DNA from 4 places in the Lelliottia sp. RD5 genome. Region 3 is predicted to be linked to each of the others. Evidence: predicted binding sites of a transcription regulator. Region 3 holds the regulator's gene; each other region holds the start of a gene.

Region 1 (3,125 bases), on a different contig from region 3:
GTGAACGCGAATAATCAGGGAACATTTCGGCCAAAGCTTGATCTAAGCGTTGACCGAGCTGATTTTCGGAGACTGTTGCGGTGAGTTCTACTCGTTGTGCCATAGACTGCTTCTTCGTTTAACGTTGGGTTTTACGGCTTTGCCGTATAATATAGTGTGCTATTGTAGCTGGTCTTAATCGGGAGCAGGAAAGAGATTCTCCCGGACAAACATTTGAGGAAAGTCAAAACGTCATGACGCGCATGAAATATCTGGTGGCAGCGGCCACGTTGAGCCTGGCTTTGGTGGGCTGCTCCGGTTCAAATGAACAGGTCCCTGACAATCCGCCGAATGAAATCTATGCGACTGCTCAGCAAAAACTCCAGGACGGTAACTGGAAACAGGCCATAACGCAACTGGAAGCGCTGGATAATCGTTATCCATTTGGTCCTTATTCCCAGCAGGTACAGTTAGATCTTATCTACGCCTACTACAAAAACGCCGATCTGCCGCTGGCTCAGGCAACAATTGATCGCTTCATGCGTCTGAATCCGACTCATCCTAACATTGATTACGTCATGTATATGCGTGGCCTAACCAACATGGCGCTGGATGACAGTGCCCTGCAAGGTTTCTTCGGTGTGGATCGTTCTGACCGCGACCCGCAGCACGCACGCGATGCCTTCAACGATTTCTCAAAACTGGTACGCGGATATCCAAACAGCCAGTACATCACCGATGCGACCAAGCGTCTGGTGTTCCTGAAAGATCGTCTGGCTAAGTATGAATACTCCGTAGCCGAATACTATACCCGCCGTGGTGCATGGGTGGCAGTGGTGAACCGCGTAGAAGGAATGCTGCGTGATTACCCTGATACTCAGGCGACCCGCGACGCACTGAAGCTGATGGAAAATGCCTATCGCCAGATGCAGATGAACGCTCAGGCAGAGAAAGTGGCGAAGATCATTGCCGCGAACAGCAGCAATACCTGATTTCTTTACGCCATGCAAAACGGCAGCCCATGGGCTGCCGTTTTTTTAATCATTTCATCGCTTGTTGGGGCGCTCTAGCCCCGACCAATCCTATCAACTATGGCTGCAAATCATCACTTCGACAAGCAAAAAGACGCGTGTTCCTGTCGAGCCTCACAAAAAAGGTTCCCTGACAAAAAGTGACAAAAATACGTGATTTAGATCACACATTTTGACATTGGGAAAGGTATGCTGGAATCACTAAGACGGAAAGACAAGAGGTAACTTTTATGACAGTGAACATTACCAGTAAACAAATGGAAATTACTCCGGCAATCCGCCAGCACGTCGCAGACCGTCTCGCCAAACTGGATAAATGGCAAACACACCTGATTAACCCACATATCATTCTGTCTAAGGAACCGAAGGGTTTTACCGCTGATGCAACTATCAATACTCCTAACGGCCATCTGGTCGCCAGCGCTAAACACGAAGATATGTACACGGCTATCAACGATTTGATCAACAAGCTGGAACGGCAGCTCAATAAAGTGCAACACAAAGGCGAAGCCCGTCGCGCCGCTACATCGGTGAAAGACGCAAGCTTAGCGGAAGAAGTTGAAGAAGAGTAATCCTTTAAATTGAGTGTACCGCCAACGCGCCTTCGGGCGCGTTTTTTATTGACAGAATGAAAACAGTACGGGTACTTTAGAGCTATCACTCACAGGATGAATTCATGAAATATACCCCGTTTTTCTTCGCATTCTTTTTTACCTTCCCCTGAATGGGAGGCGTTTCGTCGTGTGATAAAGAATGCGAAGACGAACAACAAGGCCTCCCAAACCGGGAGGCCTTTTTTTATGATAACAATAAACGAAATAGGCAACGCTATGACATCGGAAAACCCGTTACTGGATCTGCGAGTAAAAATCAGCGCGCTGGACGAGAAACTACTGGCACTGCTGGCAGAACGCCGTGCGCTTGCAGTCGACGTGGGTAAAGCCAAGCTGGATTCCCACCGCCCGGTGCGAGACATCGATCGCGAGCGTGATTTGCTGGAACGCCTGATTCAGCTTGGTAAAGCCCATCATCTTGATGCGCACTACATCACTCGCCTTTTTCAGCTCATCATCGAAGATTCCGTTCTCACCCAGCAGGCGTTGCTGCAACAGCATTTGAATCAAACTAACCCGCACTCAGCGCGCGTGGCCTTCCTTGGTCCAAAAGGTTCGTATTCCCATCTTGCTGCACGCCAGTATGCGGCGCGTCATTTCGAAGAGTTCATTGAGAGCGGTTGCGCAAAATTCGCCGATATTTTCAATCAGGTCGAAACTGGCCAAGCTGATTACGCCGTCGTCCCGATTGAAAACACCAGCTCAGGGGCGATAAACGATGTCTACGATCTGCTCCAGCACACCAGTCTGTCGCTGGTTGGCGAACTGAATATCCCTATTGACCATTGCGTTCTGGTTTCGGGTTCAACCGATCTCAGCCAGATCACCACGGTCTACAGCCACCCGCAGCCGTTCCAGCAGTGCAGTCAGTTCCTGAATCGCTATCCGAACTGGAAAATTGAGTACACCGAAAGTACCTCAGCAGCGATGGAAAAAGTCGCGCAGGCTAATTCGCCAACCGTTGCGGCGTTGGGCAGCGAAGCCGGCGGTGCGCTGTATGGATTGCAGGTACTGGAGCGGAACCTGGCAAATCAAACGCAAAACATCACCCGCTTCGTGGTTCTGGCGCGCAAAGCCATCAACGTATCCGAACAGGTGCCAGCCAAAACGACGCTGCTCATGGCAACGGGTCAGCAAGCCGGCGCGTTGGTTGAAGCGCTGCTGGTTCTGCGTAACCACAATCTGATCATGACCAAGCTGGAGTCCCGTCCAATCAACGGAAATCCGTGGGAAGAGATGTTTTATCTCGATATCCAGGCCAACCTGGAGTCCGCGTCCATGCAGAAAGCCCTGCGTGAACTGGGTGAAATCACCCGTTCAATGAAGGTGTTGGGCTGTTATCCAGGCGAAAACGTGGTGCCGGTCGATCCCGTTTAACATTCGATAAAGCGGCTTTTCTTCATTCCTGCCACGTTGACTGGCAGGGTGAAGATCGCGCCAGAAAGTGGATATTGGGCCACCTCTTCAGCGTCCATATTCTCCCGCGTCGTCGTGACAAACA
Region 2 (3,125 bases), on a different contig from region 3:
TAATGAATGTTGTCTTTATTCACGCCCAGCTCAACCAGCTGCTTCGCGGCAAACTGCATAAACGCCACCGGCCCACAGACGTAAAACTGCATCTCTGGCGCGCTGAATAGTCCCTCATGTAGACTCAAATCCATCAGCCCTTCGCTGTCAAAATGGCCCGTTGCACGGTCTGCTTCCGTCGGCAGACGATACCAGGTGTGTGCGTTAAAACGCGGCAAACCGGCCGTCATGGCGGCGATCTCATCGGCAAAGGCGTGCACATCGCCGTTTTCAGCCGCGTGGAACCAGTTAACCTGAGCGCTATGTTTTGCCTGAGCAAGCGTGTCCAGCATCGCCAGCATGGGCGTTTGGCCGACACCTGCGGAAATCAGCGTAACTGGCGTATTGGCGTCAACAGCCATAAAGAAATCCCCCGCTGGGGCGGCAAGATGAACTTCATCGCCCACTACGGCGTGGTTATGCAGCCAGCTTGATACCTGACCGCCATCTTCGCGTTTCACCGCAATGCGATAGCCTTTACCGTTTGGCTTGCGGGTCAGTGAATATTGGCGGATTTCCTGATGCGGGAATCCCTCAGGCTTGATCCACACGCCAAGATACTGGCCTGGCTGATAGTCCGCGACAGGCAGACCATCAACCGGCTCAAATTCAAAACTGGTGATCAGAGCGCTACGCGGCGTTTTTTCAACGATGCGGAAAGCACGCGTTCCTTCCCAACCGCCGTTTTTAGTGGCGTGTTCACTGTAGATTTGCGCTTCGCGATTGATAAACACATTTGCCAGCACGCCGTAGGCTTTGCCCCAGGCATCCAGCACCTCCTGACCAGGACTGAACATCTCATCCAGCGTCGCCAGCAGATGACTACCGACAATATTGTACTGCTCCGGTTTGATCTGGAAGCTGGTGTGTTTTTGGGCGATTTTTTCGACCGCGGGCAAAAGCGCTGCAAGATTATCGATGTTGCTGGCGTACGCCGCGATGGCGTTGAACAGGGCTTCGCGTTGATCGCCGTTGCGCTGGTTGCTCATGTTGAAAATCTCTTTGAGCTCCGGGTTGTGCGCGAACATGCGATCGTAGAAATGGGCGGTGAGTTTTGGTCCGGTTTCAACCAGCAGGGGAATCGTGGCCTTGACCGTAGCGATGGTTTGAGCGTCTAACATAGCATTTTCCTTCAGGTGATTTTCTAATGATGTATTTTATATGCATCTTATAAAAAATAACCCTGCGTTGTAAATGGGTCTGTGCATCATGAAAAATGTGCATCACAAACCTGAAAAGAAATCCGTTGAAAATCGTGAGGGCTTTATTCCTCAAACCCTTGCGTGGCGTACAGGTAAACGTTTGCGTAAATTCGTTTGTCAAGACCTGTTATCGCACAACTATTCGGTTATACTGTGGCGCGTTGTCCAACAGGACCGGCTTTTTAGGCCAAATTTTATTGTTAGCTGAGTAGGAGAAGCGGATGTTAAAGCGTGAAATGAACATTGCCGATTATGATGCAGAACTGTGGCAAGCAATGGAGCAGGAAAAAGTACGTCAGGAAGAGCACATCGAACTGATCGCCTCCGAAAACTACACCAGCCCGCGCGTTATGCAGGCTCAGGGTTCTCAGCTGACCAACAAATACGCTGAAGGTTATCCAGGCAAACGCTATTACGGCGGTTGCGAGTACGTTGATATCGTTGAACAGCTGGCGATCGACCGTGCAAAAGAGCTGTTTGGCGCAGATTACGCTAACGTTCAGCCGCACTCCGGTTCTCAGGCTAACTTTGCGGTTTACACCGCGCTGCTGCAACCGGGTGACACCGTGCTGGGTATGAACCTTGCACAAGGCGGTCACCTGACTCACGGCTCACCGGTTAACTTCTCAGGCAAACTGTACAACATCATCCCTTACGGCATTGATGAGTCCGGTAAAATTGACTACGAAGACATGGCGAAGCAGGCTCAGACCCACAAACCGAAGATGATTATCGGTGGCTTCTCTGCTTACTCAGGCGTGGTTGACTGGGCAAAAATGCGCGAAATCGCAGACAGCATCGGTGCATATCTGTTCGTCGATATGGCGCACGTTGCGGGTCTGATTGCGGCAGGCGTTTATCCGAACCCGGTTCCACACGCACATGTCGTGACCACCACCACCCATAAAACCCTGGCGGGTCCGCGCGGCGGCCTGATCCTGGCGAAAGGCGGTGACGAAGAGCTGTACAAAAAACTGAATTCTGCTGTTTTCCCAAGCGCTCAGGGCGGCCCGCTGATGCACGTGATCGCGGCCAAAGCCGTGGCGCTGAAAGAAGCGATGGAGCCAGAGTTTAAAGTTTATCAGCAGCAGGTTGCGAAAAACGCCAAAGCGATGGTTGAAGTCTTCCTGAACCGTGGTTACAAAGTGGTTTCGGGCGGTACTGAAAACCACCTGTTCCTGCTGGATCTGGTTGATAAAAATCTGACCGGTAAAGAAGCAGACGCAGCCCTCGGCCGCGCAAACATCACCGTGAATAAAAACAGCGTACCGAACGATCCGAAGAGCCCGTTTGTGACTTCCGGTATCCGTATCGGTTCTCCGGCTGTGACGCGCCGCGGCTTCAAAGAAGCTGAAGTGAAAGAGCTGGCTGGCTGGATGTGTGATGTTCTGGATAACATCAACGACGAAGCGGTGATCGAACGTATTAAAGGTAAAGTGCTCGATATCTGCGCACGTTTCCCTGTGTACGCATAATTCTGCTCACCGTAATAGAAAAGGCCGCGCAAGCGGCCTTTAGTTTATCTAGCGCCGGTCAATGGAAATAGCACCGGGCCCGGTCACCGCCAGCAATAAGAATGCGCCAGCGATACTGACGTTTTTGTAGAAATTGATCATGTTTGGCATCACCGCATCGCCACTCATATCCCAGTAGTGGTGCCCGATCACCGCCGTTCCCAGCGTATAAAAGACAAACAGCACAGCTAGCGGGCGCGTAAAGAAACCGAGTACAATCAGGATCGCGGCAGGCACTTCCATCACCACCGCAATAATCGCGGCAAGCATGGGCATGGGCGCACCCAGCGACGTCATATATTGTACCGTTCCATCAAACCCGGTCATTTTGGGAATACCAAAAATTATAAACAGCACCACGACCGCAATA
Region 3 (3,125 bases):
GCACCCCATACCACCATGGCGATAGCAGCGCCGAACTCGTTACGAGCCAGCCAAGGAATGGCGACCATGATGACGATGAGCAACGTCAAGAATCCTTTCAATGTACCGCTCACTGAACGGTCCGCCAGTTTGCCGCCCAGGTAGTTGCCGAGGGTGAATCCCACACCAATCAACACCAGCATTGCCGTTACAAAGAACGGTGTGGCATGCGTAATGTCGTGCAGCACGGGCGAAATATAGGTATAGAGCGTAAACATCGCTCCAGCGCCCAGTACCGTCGTCAACAGCGCAGACAGCACCTGCGGACGGAGCAGAACCGACAGCTCTTTGCGCACATCCGGACGCTCGCCCGCTCCGCCTTTCGGCAATGAGAAGAACAGCGCGATCATCGCCACGACACCCAGCATCGCTGTCGCAAGGAAAGACATACGCCAGCCGATGACTTCACCCAGCCAGGTGGCCGCCGGCACGCCGCCAATATTCGCAATCGTTAGCCCCATAAACATCGTGGCGACCGCGCTCGCCTGTTTGTGCTTGGGTACCACGCTTGCGGCCACTACCGACCCCAGGCCAAAGAATGCGCCGTGATTGAGGCTGGTCAGAATGCGCGACAACAGGAGGGTGGTGTAGTCCGGAGAGAGCGCCGAAAGCACATTACCCAGGGTGAAGATGGCCATCAGAAAAATAAGCGCATTACGACGCGCGCGATGGGAAAGCAGTAACGTCATCAGGGGTGCGCCGATCATCACGCCAATGGCATAAGCACTGATCAGCATGCCCGCCGCAGGAATAGAAACGTCAACCCCTTTAGCGATGACCGGTAAAAGCCCCATTGGGGAAAACTCGGTGGTGCCGATCCCAAATGCGCCAATTGCAAGGGCCAGCAGTGGAAAATTGATTTTCATTCATTAACTCCGGATACCGTGCCTTTATGCGACACAGAAAAACATGCCGAAAGCATGACAGCAATCACAAAAAATGAGAAGTTAACAAATTGGCAAAAGATTATTGTCGGGAGAGTAACAATGAAAGGAAGAAAACGAGGGAGAAGGCTCTCCCCCGCCTGAATCAGTGCAGAATAGCTGTAAAACTTGCCGCAACAATCAAACCCAGCACGATAATCGTGGTCGTTAACGAAAACTTAAGATCGGTATTCATCAATTTTTCTCCTTTTAATCCCCACATGAAAAGTGAGCTTGCTCATTTTTACACAGTTTACCTCAAAAATCTTCCTGGATTTAGGCTGATAACCGTTTTTGCGCTTCCCCTTTTCATCAAGATAAGACAAAATTCCACGCTAAATTTATAAGCGTACCGGCCACTGACCCCCTCCTGACGTCCTGTGTCGTTTTCCCGGCGTATCGCAATTCAATTTGCGAGATTAGGGTGAGAGAAGGCAAACGTTTACCTCTCAATTTATCAGGAGCTTAGGATATGGTCTGGAGTGACAGCTAATGGCAACAATTAAAGATGTAGCGAAACGCGCAAACGTTTCCACTACAACCGTATCACATGTAATTAACAAAACCCGTTTCGTGGCGGAAGAGACGCGCAACGCCGTTTGGGCTGCAATCAAAGAATTGCACTACTCACCGAGCGCTGTTGCTCGCAGCTTGAAAGTGAATCACACCAAGTCAATTGGTCTGCTGGCGACCAGCAGTGAAGCGGCCTATTTCGCCGAAATTATCGAAGCGGTTGAGAAAAACTGCTTCCAGAAAGGCTATACCCTGATTCTGGGAAATGCCTGGAACAGTCAGGAAAAACAGCGCGCTTACCTGTCGATGATGGCGCAAAAGCGCGTCGATGGCCTGTTGGTCATGTGTTCCGAATATCCAGAATCCGTGCTGTCGATGCTCGAAGAGTATCGTCATATCCCAATGGTGGTAATGGATTGGGGTGACACGCGCGCTGACTTTACCGATTCCGTTAACGATAACGCCTTCGAAGGCGGTTACATGGCTGGCCGTTACCTGATCGAACGTGGTCATCGCGAGATTGGTGTCATCCCCGGCCCGCTTGAGCGCAACACCGGTGCTGGCCGTCTGGCAGGCTTTATGAAAGCCATGGAAGAAGCGCTGATTACCGTCCCGGAAAACTGGATTGTACAGGGCGACTTTGAGCCAGAATCGGGCTACCGCGCGATGCAGCAGATTGTTTCGCACTCACATCGTCCGACAGCCGTGTTCTGCGGCGGTGATATTATGGCGATGGGTGCGCTTTGCGCAGCCGATGAGCTGGGTTTACGCGTCCCGCAGGATATTTCCGTGATCGGGTATGATAACGTGCGCAACGCTCGCTACTTTACTCCCGCGCTGACGACGATTCATCAGCCGAAAGACTCCCTGGGTGAAACGGCGTTCAACATGCTGATGGATCGTATCGTCAGCAAGCGTGAAGAGTCTCAGTCAATTGAAGTCCATCCGCGTCTGATTGAACGTCGCTCCGTCGCTGACGGACCGTTCCGCGATTACCGTCGTTAATCGTTTCTACGGGGCCGGTTATTCCGGCTCCCGTAGCCACTCTCTGTTCAGCGTTTCACTATCACCTAAATAGTCCAGCAGCCAGGCCAGCGCAGGCGACATATCGTTTTGCTGCCATGTCAGGCAACAGGCCGCAACCGGAAACGGATTTTCAAGCTCGAGCGCCACCCATTCTCCGCGATCAATCCGTGGACGCGCGAAATGCACAGGCACCATCCCCACACACAATCCAGCCGACAAACAGGTTGCCGACGATTCCCAGTCTGGCGCGACGACCCGCCGCTGGTTATCAAGCAGCCAGGTGATGCGCTTTGGCAGCGATCGTGACGTGTCCTCCATCACCAGCGACGGCCAGTTGCGCAACACGTCGTCACTCAGCGGGCCTTCCATCGTGGCCAAAGGATGATCGCTTGCCACCACGCAGCGCCAGCTCAATGTTCCCATATCCCGAAAGGCATAGCGGCCCCCGACGGGAATGGCCTGTGTCGCGCCGATCGCCATCTCCACCCTACCGTCGGATAACGCATCCCATACGCCATTAAACACTTCCTGGGACACGCGAAGTTCCACATCCGAGAAATGGCGATAGAAATCGACTACCATCTGCCGCGTCCGTTGAGGTTTAACGATGTTATCCACCGCAAT
Region 4 (3,125 bases), on a different contig from region 3:
AACGCCGCCAGCGAAAAGCTGCTGACGCGTCTTGGCGTCTGGTCAGATATCACAGCTTTTCGCGCAAGCTGTTATCACGGGATGGAAGTGTGGGACAAAGACAGCTTTGGTCACATTGCGTTTGATGACGAAAGCATGGGCTACAGCCATCTGGGTCACATCGTCGAAAATGCGGTCATTCATCATGCTCTGTGGCAAAAAGCGCAGCACAGCGCAGATATTACGCTGTTAGCGCCTGCACAGGTGCAGCAAGTGGCCTGGGGTGAGAACGAAGCCTTCATTACGTTGCAAAGCGGCGAGATGCTAACGGCGCGTCTGGTTGTTGGCGCAGATGGTGCGAACTCTTGGCTGCGAAATAAAGCGGATATCCCACTGACGTTTTGGGATTACCGTCATCACGCGATGGTCGCGACGATTCGTACCGCTGAGCCACACGGCGGCGTAGCGCGTCAGATTTTCCATAATGACGGCATTCTGGCGTTTCTGCCGCTGAGCGATCCGCATCTGTGTTCGATTGTCTGGTCGTTGATCCCGGAGAAAGCCGAGCAGATGCAGGACGCGACGCCGGAAGAATTCAGCCAGGCGCTGTGCATGGCGTTTGATAACCGCCTGGGTCTGTGTGCGCTTGAAAGCGAGCGCCAGGTGTTCCCATTGACTGGCCGATATGCGCGCCAGTTTGCGGCGCACCGTCTGGCGCTGGTGGGTGATGCTGCGCACACCATCCATCCCTTAGCGGGACAGGGCGTTAACCTGGGCTTTATGGATGCCGCTGAGCTCATCGAAGAGCTGCGTCGTTTACATCGTGAAGGGAAGGACATTGGTCAGCACCTTTATCTGCGCCGCTACGAGCGCAGCCGCAAGCACAGTGCGGCGATGATGCTGGCGGGTATGCAGGGATTCCGCGAGCTATTTGCAGGCGATAACCCCGCCAAAAAACTGCTTCGCGATCTGGGTCTGAAAATGGCTGATACTCTTCCAGGTGTAAAACCCCAGCTGCTTCGTCAGGCAATGGGTTTGAACGATCTGCCAGACTGGCTGCGCTAAGTTAGACCCCCATCACACTTTCATTTCCCGGCTTCTGAGCCGGGACATTTCTCTCATTTGAAATATTCTAATTTCACACCCTAATTCGCATTAGATTATCTAATCTCGCCTTTTTTTCATGATGGGAAATCGCCAGCTTTTTCCACATTAAATATCATCCCAATCTAAATAACTCAGTAATAACCTTGCGTTTGCTCGGCGTTAATTGCATTTATCCAGTGAATCGTTCTGTTGTCTTTTTGGTGTTTTTTAGTCATAAGCTAATGTGATGACCCGTTTTACCTTATGGTTAATCCCTGGTTTCGGTGGTAAGTTCAGGTAAAAGAGAACGTTTGCGTCGGCGTCCAGGCGTGATGCCAACGCCGGGTTTCGTGATGGATTTTTATGCGAAACACAAGATAGCCCTGCTTATTCAACGAGGACAAGATGGCTCAACAAACTCCTTTATACGAACAACACACGTTATGCGGTGCACGCATGGTGGATTTCCATGGCTGGATGATGCCACTGCATTACGGCTCACAAATCGATGAGCATCATGCCGTGCGCACCGACGCCGGTATGTTTGATGTGTCGCACATGACCATTGTCGATCTGCGCGGGAGCCGCACCCGGGAGTTTTTGCGTTATCTGCTGGCAAATGACGTCGCTAAGCTCAAGACCCCAGGCAAGGCGCTCTATTCCGGCATGTTAAATGCCTCCGGCGGCGTCATTGACGACCTGATTGTTTATTACTTCACTGAAGATTTCTTCCGCCTCGTTGTTAACTCCGCCACCCGCGAAAAAGACCTCTCCTGGATTTCCCAACACGCTGAAAAGTACGCCGTCGAGATTACCGTTCGTGACGATCTGTCGCTGATCGCCGTTCAGGGTCCTAACGCGCAGGCGAAAGCCGCCACGTTATTCACGGATGAGCAGCGTCACGCGACTGAGGGCATGAAGCCATTCTTCGGCGTGCAGGCGGGCGATCTGTTTATCGCCACCACCGGTTACACCGGTGAAGCGGGTTACGAAATTGCGATGTCGAACGAGAAAGCTGCCGAATTCTGGCATGCGCTGGTGGAAGCCGGTGTCAAACCTGCTGGTCTTGGCGCGCGCGATACGCTGCGTCTGGAAGCTGGCATGAATTTGTACAGTCAGGAAATGGATGAAACCGTCTCTCCGCTGGCCGCCAACATGGGTTGGACCATCGCGTGGGAACCTGCCGATCGTGAATTTATTGGCCGCGAAGCGCTTGAGATGCAGCGCGAAAAAGGCACCGATCAGCTGGTCGGCCTGGTGATGACTGAAAAAGGCGTGCTGCGTAACGAGCTGCCTGTGCGATTTACCGATGAGCTCGGCAATCAGCGTGAAGGTATGATCACCAGCGGTACCTTCTCGCCGACGCTGGGCTACAGCATTGCGCTGGCGCGCGTACCGGCTGGCATTGGCGAAACTGCCATTGTGCAGATCCGCAATCGTGAAATGCCGGTCAAAGTGACTAAACCGATTTTTGTTCGCGCCGGTAAGCCGGTCGCCTAATCATTTTTTATCAGGAGAATTCCAATGAGCAATGTGCCAGCAGAACTTAAATACAGTAAAGAACACGAATGGCTGCGAAAAGAGGCCGACGGCACGTACACCGTAGGGATCACCGAGCATGCGCAAGAGCTGCTGGGTGACATGGTGTTTGTCGACCTGCCGGACGTCGGCACGACCGTCAGTGCGGGCGACGACTGCGCGGTAGCGGAATCAGTTAAAGCCGCATCCGACATCTACGCACCCGTGAGCGGCGAAATCGTTGCGGTCAACGATGCGCTGAGCGACTCTCCGGAGCTGGTGAACAGTGACCCGTACACCGACGGCTGGATTTTCAAAATCCGCGCGGCTGACGAAGCAGAAGTGGAAGCGCTTCTGGATGCGACGGCGTATGCCGCTCTGCTAGAAAACGAGTAAATACGCGTCATCCTTCACGTTGCAGGTGCGTAGGCGTCCTCGCTCATCTCAGTCACTTACTCATGTAAGCTCCTGAGGATTCGCAGCGTCGCTGCCTTCCTGCAACGCGAATGATTAAGCGTATCAAGGCAAGACAATCACGATTT

Evidence for each region. Region 3 encodes PurR, which represses purine synthesis genes. Its sites were predicted from a motif close to CANGCAAACGTTTGCNTG; they were not measured.
Region 1: a site for PurR is predicted at 1,126-1,143, ahead of raiA (ribosome-associated translation inhibitor RaiA). Genes of this name have one in related genera too.
Region 2: a site for PurR is predicted at 1,331-1,348, ahead of glyA (serine hydroxymethyltransferase). Genes of this name have one in related genera too.
Region 4: a site for PurR is predicted at 1,366-1,383, ahead of gcvT (glycine cleavage system aminomethyltransferase GcvT). Genes of this name have one in related genera too.

Annotation. Positions count from the first base shown of each region.
Region 1 covers NZ_JBVYHQ010000002.1:678,221-681,345, reverse strand. Annotated here, with positions in the region: gene rluD (23S rRNA pseudouridine(1911/1915/1917) synthase RluD) at 1-103, opposite strand, end outside; gene bamD (outer membrane protein assembly factor BamD) at 234-971, shown strand; gene raiA (ribosome-associated translation inhibitor RaiA) at 1,241-1,582, shown strand; Phe leader region at 1,686-1,811, shown strand; gene pheL (pheA operon leader peptide PheL) at 1,687-1,734, shown strand; gene pheA (bifunctional chorismate mutase/prephenate dehydratase) at 1,841-3,001, shown strand; gene AC0LWE_RS10975 (SMP-30/gluconolactonase/LRE family protein) at 2,998-3,125, opposite strand, start outside.
Region 2 covers NZ_JBVYHQ010000003.1:37,367-40,491, forward strand. Annotated here, with positions in the region: gene hmpA (NO-inducible flavohemoprotein) at 1-1,160, opposite strand, end outside; gene glyA (serine hydroxymethyltransferase) at 1,463-2,716, shown strand; gene AC0LWE_RS11200 (DoxX family protein) at 2,765-3,125, opposite strand, start outside.
Region 3 covers NZ_JBVYHQ010000001.1:793,916-797,040, forward strand. Annotated here, with positions in the region: gene AC0LWE_RS03960 (MFS transporter) at 1-905, opposite strand, end outside; gene cydH (cytochrome bd-I oxidase subunit CydH) at 1,069-1,158, opposite strand; gene purR (HTH-type transcriptional repressor PurR) at 1,455-2,480, shown strand; gene punR (DNA-binding transcriptional activator PunR) at 2,499-3,125, opposite strand, start outside.
Region 4 covers NZ_JBVYHQ010000002.1:402,968-406,092, forward strand. Annotated here, with positions in the region: gene ubiI (FAD-dependent 2-octaprenylphenol hydroxylase) at 1-1,044, shown strand, start outside; gene gcvT (glycine cleavage system aminomethyltransferase GcvT) at 1,471-2,565, shown strand; gene gcvH (glycine cleavage system protein GcvH) at 2,590-2,979, shown strand.